Regions from separate parts of the Cupriavidus sp. DL-D2 genome, predicted to be linked through region 2. Evidence: predicted binding sites of a transcription regulator. Region 2 holds the regulator's gene; each other region holds the start of a gene.
What was found. The regulator FNR, encoded in region 2, switches genes on or off when oxygen is low (the NO sensors DNR and NnrR bind a similar motif). The targets are predictions, from matches to a motif close to TTGATNNNNATCAA.

Region 1: a site for FNR is predicted at 1,399-1,412, ahead of ABDB81_RS16280 (universal stress protein). Genes of this name have one in related genera too.
Region 3: a site for FNR is predicted at 1,495-1,508, ahead of ABDB81_RS04840 (DASS family sodium-coupled anion symporter). Genes of this name have one in related genera too.

What each region holds. Positions count from the first base shown of each region.
Region 1 is NZ_JBDKXK010000028.1:27,907-31,183, forward strand. Features, by position in the region: gene ABDB81_RS16270 (haloacid dehalogenase type II) at 1-251, opposite strand, end outside; gene ABDB81_RS16275 (substrate binding domain-containing protein) at 408-1,364, shown strand; gene ABDB81_RS16280 (universal stress protein) at 1,502-1,936, shown strand; gene aceA (isocitrate lyase) at 2,193-3,277, opposite strand, start outside.
Region 2 is NZ_JBDKXK010000069.1:37,533-40,809, forward strand. Features, by position in the region: gene ABDB81_RS26110 (sulfite exporter TauE/SafE family protein) at 181-951, opposite strand; gene fnr (fumarate/nitrate reduction transcriptional regulator Fnr) at 1,036-1,761, shown strand; gene ABDB81_RS26120 (hypothetical protein) at 1,828-2,073, opposite strand; gene ABDB81_RS26125 (FixH family protein) at 2,070-2,297, opposite strand; gene ccoG (cytochrome c oxidase accessory protein CcoG) at 2,309-3,277, opposite strand, start outside.
Region 3 is NZ_JBDKXK010000004.1:420,118-423,394, forward strand. Features, by position in the region: gene ABDB81_RS04840 (DASS family sodium-coupled anion symporter) at 1-1,483, opposite strand, end outside; gene ABDB81_RS04845 (tyrosine-protein phosphatase) at 1,810-2,580, shown strand; gene ABDB81_RS04850 (acetate/propionate family kinase) at 2,731-3,277, opposite strand, start outside.

The sequences.
Region 1 (3,277 bases), on a different contig from region 2:
TCCAGCTTCAAACCCAGCCGATCCGCCGCATAGCGCAACGCATCGATCGTGATATCCCAGAACGGCTTGTAGCGCGCCCCGTCCGGCGCGGCCAGCGAACGCAGGCGCGTGTAGTCGATCTGCCGCTCGCGCCAGAGCAGCGCCAGGGCCTCGCCCTTGCCCGGGAACAGTTGCTCCGCGCGCGCCGTGACGGAATACACGTCGAACAGCGTGCCGTAGGCATCGAAAACGACTGCGCGAATCTTGTTCATCGAAGGACTGAGTCAGCCTGTACACGTTTGAATGCAGTGCATTGTAGAGAGACGCTGCAGTGCGGCAAAGTCGGACCGGGTCACTTGATCTTTTACTTTTCCGCTACTAATCTTGGCCATCCTCATCAAGACTCGTATATCAGCGAGCTAACAATCGTGGATCATTTCAAGCAGCTCGAGACTTTTGTATCGGTAGCGTCACGTGGCAGCCTCTCTGCCGCCGCTGCCGCCGAAGGCGTGGCACCAGCGATCATCGGCCGCCGCATCGACGCGCTCGAAGAGCGTCTCGGCGTCAAGCTTCTGGTCCGCACCACCCGCAAGATCACGCTCACCTTCGAAGGCTCGGCCTTCCTCGAAGACTGCCAACGTATCCTGAACGACCTGCACAATGCCGAGGCCAGCGTCTCGGCCGGTGGCGTCAAGGCCAGCGGCCACCTGCGCGTGACGGCTCCGGCGGGCTTCGGCCGCAAGCACGTGGCGCCGCTGGTGCCGCTGTTCATCGAATCCCACCCGGACGTCACCCTGACGCTCGATCTTTCCGACCGCGTGGTCGACCTCGTCAACGAAGGGTTCGACTGCGCCATCCGCCTCGGCGACCTGCCCGATTCCAGCCTCGTCTCCATCCGGCTGGCCGAGAACCGCCGCGTCGTGGTGGCCTCGCCCGAATATCTGGCCCGCGCTGGCACGCCGCAACTGCCCGAAGACCTGTCGCGCCACAACTGCCTGGCCTTCGGCGCCAGCGCCAACGTGCAGCGCGGCTGGGTCTTCCAGCAGGATGGCCGCGCCGTCACCGTCAAGGTGGGCGGAACCATGGAATGCACTGACGGCGCCGTGCTTCACGCCTGGTGCCTGCAGGGCCACGGTCTGGCGTGGCGCTCCTGGTGGGAAGTTGGCCAGGAAATCGTCAGCGGCCACCTCGTGACCGTGCTCGACGAATTCCAGGCGCCACCCATCGGCATCCACGCCGTCTTCCCGCAGCGCAAGCACCTGCCGCTGCGCGTGCGTCTGTTCATCGACCATCTCAAGAACACCTACGGCAACCCCGCCTACTGGCGCCGCGCGGAACAGGCGCCGACCAGTGCCGCCGCCGAAGTGCACGCGGTGGTTGCCTGAACCACGTTTTAAATGCGTGCGCAATCGCATTTTCTTGATAAATGGCAATGACGCAGACTGCACACTGACTACAATCGAATCACACAGGCACGCACTGATCGCCTGCTTCCCCGTCCACTCGCGCAAGGAGGTCCGGTATGTTCAAGCACATCCTGTTACCCACCGACGGTTCGGAACTGTCGAAAAAAGCCATCGACGGTGGCCTGGAACTGGCCAAGGCCATTGGCGCACGCGTTACCGCCTACGTCTGCCTGGAGGAGTATCCGTATACGCCCTTCAGCGAGATCGTGGTGGAGGCCCCGCAAGCGTTCAAGGAACGCATCGAGAACCAGGCACGGCTCTACCTGAAGGAAATCGAAAGCGCCGCCGTGGCCGATGGCCTGCCCTTCGACGCCGACATGAGCACCTTCGCAGTGCCCTACCTCGGCATCATCGACGCGGCGGAGCGTCATGGCTGCGACGTGATCTTCATGGCGTCGCACGGCCGGCGCGGGCTATCGGGCCTGCTGCTCGGCAGCGAGACCCAGAAAGTCCTGACGCATACGGATATTCCGGTGATTGTTTATCGGTAACTGCAAGCTTCACGAGACATCAGAAAAACGAAGCGCAGCGGTGCTGGCTAGGCGCCGCTGCCGCAGACAGTACAAACGGTACGGCGCGGCAGCGGCAACGACGCCAGCATCGTTTTTATGATGTCTCGTAAAAAACCCGCGTCGGGGTTGCCGACGCGGGGCCAAACCAAGCGGCACGATGGTCGCGCGCCGCTTCCCGAATTACCCTTCTCTCTCCTGCTTTCCCCTTCCTCTCCCTGCCTTCCTGCCAAATTCGTCAGGCCACCTTCTTGTCTTCGAAGAACTGCTCGTCCTCGGTCGATCCCTTCAATGCGGTGGTCGATGACTGGCCGCCTTCGATGGTCTGCGTCACGGCGTCGAAGTAACCGGTGCCCACTTCGCGCTGGTGCTTGACGGCGGTGAAGCCCTTCTCGGCGGCGGCGAATTCCGACTCCTGCAACTCCACGAACGCCGACATCTGGTGGCGGGCGTAGCCGTACGCCAGATTGAACATCGAGTAGTTCAGCGAGTGGAAGCCAGCCAGCGTGATGAACTGGAACTTGTAGCCCATCGCACCCAGTTCGCGCTGGAACTTGGCGATGGTGGCATCGTCGAGGTTCTTCTTCCAGTTGAACGACGGCGAGCAGTTGTAGGCCAGCATCTTGCCCGGGAATTTCGCATGCACCGCATCGGCAAATTTCTTGGCGAACTCCAGGTCTGGCTTGCCGGTTTCGCACCAGACGAGGTCCGCCACTTCGGCGTAGGCCAGCGCGCGGGCGATCGACTGATCGATACCCGGCCTGGTGCGGTAGAACCCTTCCACGGTGCGCTCGCCGGTCAGGAACGGCTGGTCGCGCTCGTCCACGTCCGAGGTCAGCAGATCGGCCGCCTCGGCATCGGTACGGGCAATGACGAGGGTCGGCACGCCCGAGACATCGGCAGCCAGTCGCGCGGCGGTCAGCTTGGCCACGGCTTCGCGGGTGGGCACCAGCACCTTGCCGCCCATGTGGCCGCACTTCTTCACGGACGCCAGTTGATCTTCGAAGTGGACGCCTGCCGCGCCGGCTTCGATCATCGACTTCATCAGTTCGAACGCGTTGAGCACCCCGCCGAAACCGGCTTCGGCATCGGCCACGATCGGCGCAAAGAAATCGGTGTCGCCCTTGCCTTCGCTCCACTGAATTTGATCGGCGCGCTGGAACGTGTTGTTGATGCGCTTGACGACCATCGGCACCGAGTTGGCCGGATACAGCGACTGGTCGGGATACATCTCGCCAGCGAGATTGGCGTCGCCAGCCACTTGCCAGCCCGACAGGTAGATGGCCTTGAGACCCGCCTTCACCTGCTGCATGGCCTGATTAC
Region 2 (3,277 bases):
AACCGGATGGACTGTGGGGATGGTTCCGGCATGCAACAGCATGGCCAGAAACCCTGGGCGGGCATCCCTGATGAGAGAAACCGCCCCGGCGACGCCTCGTGCATGACGCGGCGCGATACCGTGGTTCTCGCGATTGTATGGCATTACCGCCGGATACCGCAACCCGGGGCTGTGGCCGATTCAGAACACCACGCAGAATCCGGCGTGCGCAAGGGTCTCCGGAAGCCATACGGCGCGGGCCACCCCCAGCAACCCGAAACCCGCCACGAGCAAAGCTGAAACGGTGCGAACCCACCGCTTGCGCGACCACTGCCGCAGGTAACCGGATAACCCCGAGATCACCAGCAGATTCGGCAAAGTACCTAGTCCGAAGGCTCCCATGACGAGTGCGCCCGACGAAGCATTGCCCGCCAGCAGCGCCAAGCCGAGCGCACTATAGATCATTCCGCAGGGCACCATACCCCATACAAGACCCATGCCGAATCGGTGCATCGCTGACGGCACTGCGGCAGGACCGCCATGCAACCCCTGAGTCGATCGAACGTGCCGCAAGAGCTTGGCGACGTGCGAAGCGATCCGCGCGACAAAACGTTCCACGGCACCCATGCGCATCTGCCAGCCGAAAAGCAACCACAATCCGGCCATGATCAGCAACAGGCTCCCCACGCCGAACAGCCATCGCTGCAATGGCAGATAGTCGTGCGCCCACGCCGCCGCACCCACTGCACCGGCCAATGCGCCGAGCAACATGTACGTCGTCACCCGGCCCGCATGCATGACGCAAATCGACATCCACCAGTGCCGTCTAGAACGGTGCAAGAACGAGACCGTCTGTTGCACTTGCTGCGGATTTTGTTCGACTGCAATAGCAATTCCTCCACACATCGCCGCGCAATGCACACCGCCAAACAGGGCAATCAGAAAAACGCTTAAAAGCACGCCAAATGGCAACTGTTCCTCGCTTCCGCGTCACTCCACGCTGTAAAATGCATGCATCGCGCCCTCGCTGCAAGCGCATTCAAACGAGCACTTCAATTGCTGACTTCCATCCCCGTTACCGAGATGTCGCCACGCTGCTCCACGTGTGCCATGGGCCAACTCTGCCTGCCCGTGGGCATGTCGCAGCAGGACCTCGTAAAAATGGACACTCTCGTGCAGGAGCGCGTGCGTGTCCACAAGGGCGAAACGCTGTATCGAATGGGTGAACCGCTCTCCGCGGTCTACGCCATTCGTTTCGGCACGCTGAAAACCCACGTCACCATGGAGGATGGGCGTACTCAAATTACCGGCTTCCATCTTCCGGGAGAAGTCATCGGCCTCGATGGACTCGGCGAGATGCAACATGCATCGGATGCGACCGCCCTCGAGGACGCTGAAGTCTGCGTCGTGCGGTTCGACGATCTGCAATCGCTGTCGAATCATCTGCCTTCGCTGCAAGGTCAGTTCCTGCGACTTATGAGCAAGGAGATCTCGCAGGACCAGGTCATGCTGATCACGCTTGGCTCGATGCGTGCCGAAGAGAGACTCGCCGCCTTCCTCGTCAATATGTCCGAGCGCCTCTCCGCACGCGGTTATTCCTCCACGGAGTTCGTGCTGCGCATGAGCCGCGAGGAAATCGGCAGCTATCTCGGCCTCAAGCTCGAAACCGTCAGCCGCCTGTTCTCCCGGTTCGCGGAAGCTGGCCTGATCCAAATTCGTCAACGGCATGTGAAGATCATCGACATGGCTGGCATCAAGCAGGTCTATAGTCGCTCCTGCTAGGCGCCATCCTGCTGCAAGACCAGAGCCGCACAGCATCACGCTGTTGCGGCTTTTTTTGCGAAATTGCTATTCGAGTTCATCGGTATCGCTGAGCCTGCCCGGCATCGTGTAAAGCGTGAGACCGCTGGACAGTGCGCAGAACAGCCACGCCAGCAGAAAGCCCACGGTGTAGATCGCCTGCCTCGAAGCCTCCACCGGTTGGCCGAAGAAACTGATGTCTCCCGGGTCGACAACGGAAAACACTACCGCCGTAGCCGCGCCACCCATCAGAAACGCTGGCCACAGTACCCACATCAGCCAGCGCAACCTCATGGATGACTCCCTTGTTCCGTGGCGCTTCCGACATCGGCTTTCTCGACGACCAGTCCATGGCGGGTGGCATCGCGCACAGGGACGTCCGCATGTGTGCTGGCCAGCCAGATCGTGATACCACAACCCACCATCGCCAGCATCGGGCCGGCCATCAAGATCCACGGCCACGGCTCCTTGTACCAGGGTCGAACGGCATGGGGAGGCTGTTGGGGGCGCTGAGCCATTGCATCTCCTCTTACAAGTTGCGGGGAACGATAAAGCTTGTGCTCTGACGGATCTGCGACCGGCGTTGCGACTCGGTTTCCGCCGTGACCGTCACGTCGATCTTGTGGGTACCTTGCCTGGCGTCTTCGATCGGCACACGGATGCGAATTGGCAACAGCCGGTTCGACGTGGGATCTAGAGTGCTGGCCGTCTGGTCATACTCGACGGTGAGCCCTTTCATATCGTAGCCATCTACCTTCACATCGATTGTCACTGGTGACTCGGTGGCATTGATCAACTGCAACCGGTACACGTTCTCGACCCAGCGTCCATCCACCTCGCGACCAAGCGCTCCACGGTCTCGAATGATGTCGACCTTCAGCGGCGTGCGCATCGCCAGCGACGCGGCAAAGCCACCCATCAGTGCCAGCCAGATCACCATGTAGATCATGGTGCGAGGCCGCACCAGCCGCTTGCGGGCCTCGGCAATGGACAACGCCGATCGCATGGCATTCTCGGAGGTGTACCGGATCAGCCCGCGCGGGTACTCCAGCTTGTCCATGACCTGATTGCAGGCGTCGATACAAGCTCCGCATCCAATGCATTCGTACTGGAGGCCGTCCCGGATATCGATCCCCGTCGGGCACACCTGCACGCAGATGCTGCAGTCCACGCAGTCGCCCAGGCCGGCGGCACGGTGATCCAGCTTCCGCGAGCGGCCGCCGCGCGGCTCACCACGCCCCACGTCATAGGTCACCACAAAGGTGTCGCGGTCCACCATCACGCTCTGGAAACGCGCATACGGACACATGTACTTGCAGACCTGCTCACGCATGAAGCCGGCGGCGCCCCAGGTAGCGAACGCATAGAAAAGCATCCAGAATGCCTGCCACGGCCCCAGTGACCACTGCAGTATCTCGCTGCCAAGCTCCCGGATCGGCGCGAAATAGCCGATGAATGTGAAGCCGGTCCAGAGGGCGATCAGGATCCAGAGCGTATG
Region 3 (3,277 bases), on a different contig from region 2:
GCAGCATCAGCAGGTAGCCGATGATCGTGACCGGAATCCCGATCTTGGCGAACTGCCGCCCGTTGAACGTATCTGTGCCCAGGCAGACCATGTTCTGCGGCGCGTTGATGGGCAGGATGAAGCCGAAGCTCACCGTGAAGCCCAGCAGCATCGTCATGCCCATCTGGTTGATGCCGGGCGGCAGCGTCTGCAGCACCGAGATCAGGATCGGCATCATGGCGGCCGTCAGCGCGGTGGCGCTGGCAAAGCCCAGGTGAATCAGGATCAGGAACGCGGCAAGCACCGCGAAGACCATGATTGCGCCGTGCTCGGCCAACCCGGTATGCGTGACCACGAACCTGCCGAGCCATTGCCCGGCCTCGGTGGTCAACAGCGCGGTGCCCAGGCTGATACCGACGCCGAACACGATCAGCGTGCCCCACGGCGTGCGCTGCTGCATCGTCTTCCAGTCCATCACGCCGATGCGCGGCATCATCAGGATCACCAGGCCCACGAACGTGACAGTGGCCGTGTCCATCGAGTGCAGCTTGCCTTCGGTGGCCCAGAACAGCAGGAGGCCGATGGCCACAGCCGCGAGCCGCTTCTGCGGACCGGTCATGGGGCCGAGAGCGTGGAGTTCGCGCTGCACGGCTTCCTTGCCGCCGGCAATCGCATCCGTTTCGGGCGGGAGCAGCCAGCGGATCAGGAAATACAGCACGCCAGACATGATGAGCGCCCAGGGTGCGCCGGCGATCAGCCATTGCAGCCAGGTCACGCGCTCGCCAAGCAGCTTGTCCATGAAGCCCGCCGTCAGCAGGTTCTGCGCGGCGGCGGTCTGGATACCGACGTTCCACACGCTGGTGGCCATCGCCACCATGATCATGATGCCGGCTGCGATGTTCGACTTCTTGTCCACGCCAAACGCGGCGATCACTCCCATCATGATCGGCACGGTACACGCGCTGCGCGCGGTGGCGCTCGGCACGACCAGGCTCAGGATGATGGTCACGGCGATGGTGCCGAGCAGGATGCGGCGCGTACTGGTGCCGATGGCGGACAGCGTGACCAGCGCGATGCGCCGATCGAGTCCGGTGACCGTCATGGCGGCGGAAATGAACAGTGCGGCGGCGACCAGCGCCAGTGCGGTGTTCGAGAATCCGGCCAGCGCCATGCCGAGCGCGCGTGACGTGCCATACATCGTATTGGGGTCGGCCACCGTCGGTGCAAAGCCGATCAGTCCCGCCATCAGCGAGGTGATCATGATGGCGCTGGTCTCGTAGGTCACGGCCTCGGTGATCCAGACGACCACGGCAAATGCAAGGATGGCCAGCATGCGATGGCCCGCAAGCGGAAGCCCTTCGGGCGTATCGATCCAGAGCACGCCGAGCAGTACGGCGACAGCGAGGTAAAGGCCCCAGTGGATACGGAGTTGCGGTGCTGCAGGCGCTGCCACGGCAGCAGTGGAGCCGCCAGGTGCGGCGGGGGAGGGTTGCGGATCAGGCATCTTGAAATCCCTTGATATGGATCAGCCTGTCGAACGCGTCGCGACGCAGGATCGCCGCGTTCGACATGCGTCCATTATGGAAATCTGCTGATAGAGTTCCAAGGGCGCCACCCCCTCGAATTTGCGCTAAATCAAATCGCTGGAGAGTCAGATGTTGTCAAGGGAAACGCCGCATTGCAGGTCTGGCAACGGTTCGCGGGCGGCCATCGCGCGTACGATGTACGCGTGGCGTTCGATCTGAAAGAATTGACGCCGATGCTGAACAATTTCGAATGCGGGCTTATTCAGCCGCTCAAGGCGAGATGACCAATCAAAACGACCATGCGATGACGCAAACCATGAACCAGGTGATCGCCGCACTGCGGCCGGGGCTGGAACTGGAGACCATCTCCAACGCACGCGACCTTGGCGGGCTGGCTGCGCGGGCCGGACGTCGCGTGAAACACGGCAAGCTGTATCGCAGCGCCAATCCCGCATTGGCCTGCGCCGCCGATCTGGACCGCCTGCACGCGCTGGCACTCGACATCGTGGTGGACTTCCGCTCGGCCGGAGAGAAGTCGCCAGCAGAGTCGGTGTTCGGTCAGCGATTCCAGTGGCTTGCTGTGCCGGTACTGGATGGCACGATGTCGATGGACGTGCTGATGCCGCGCGTGAAGGCCAGCTCGCCCGCGCAGATGCATGCATTCATGGTCGATGTCTATCGCGATTTTCCGGTGCGCTATGGCGATGCGTTCGGTGCATTCCTGCGCCATGCGGAAGCCGGCAAGACGCTCCTGTACCACTGCACCGCAGGCAAGGACCGCACGGGCTTTGCATCGCTGTTATTGCTCGGTGTTCTCGGCGTGGCGCACGACGATATCGTGGCGAACTACCTGGAGTCGAACCACTGGAACGCCGGGCTCAATGAACGAATCCTCGCCAGCGTGGGCCAGTACGGTGTGTCCGCCGATGTCATGAAGCCCTTGCTCGATGTTCGGCCCGAATATCTGGAAGCGTCGATGGATGCCATTGCCAAGCGCTACGGGAGCATCGAAGGATTCGTTGGCGATTATTTGAAGATCGATTTGGATCGCTTGCGCGGGCACTATCTCGACTGAAATTTTCTCTTCGATGGTTATCTCCCCTCTCCCGCTTGCGGGAGAGGGGCGGGGGAGAGGGCCAGCGGTGCAAATCGCGACGTGGCCGGCAAGCAGAGCCTCCGGCCCTCTCCCCCAGCCCCTCTCCCACTGCGCGGGAGAGACCGCTTGTCAGCGCTCAACACCTTCCCGCAGCAACCGCGCCGTCGACAGCGCAATCATCCCTTCCTCATCGGTCGGCACCACCAGCACGGGAATGCGGCTGGTATCGCGGCTCACACGCTGACGGTTCTCGTTGTTGGCCGCAACATCCAGCTTCACGCCGAAGATATCGGCAAGGTGTTCGCAAATTCGCGCGCGCACTTCTGGCGAGTTGGCGCCGACGCCAGCCGTGAAGACCAACCCATCGAGACCGCCCAGCGTGACGGCCAGTTTGCCGATTTCCTGCGCGGCACGGTATGCGTAGAAATCGACCGCGAGTTTCGCGCGTGGCGCATCGCTGGCCAGCAGTGCGCGCATGTCGCTACTGATGCCCGAGATGCCGAGCAGGCCGGACTTGCCGTAGAGCATCGACTGGATCTCCTCGGGGCTCATGCCCTGCGCGGCGAGGTAGAGGACCGCACCGGGATCGATCGATCCGCAGCGCGTACCCATCGGCATGCCGTCGAGTGCGGTCAGGCCCATTGTCGATTCCACACTCTTGCCATCGCGCATGGCG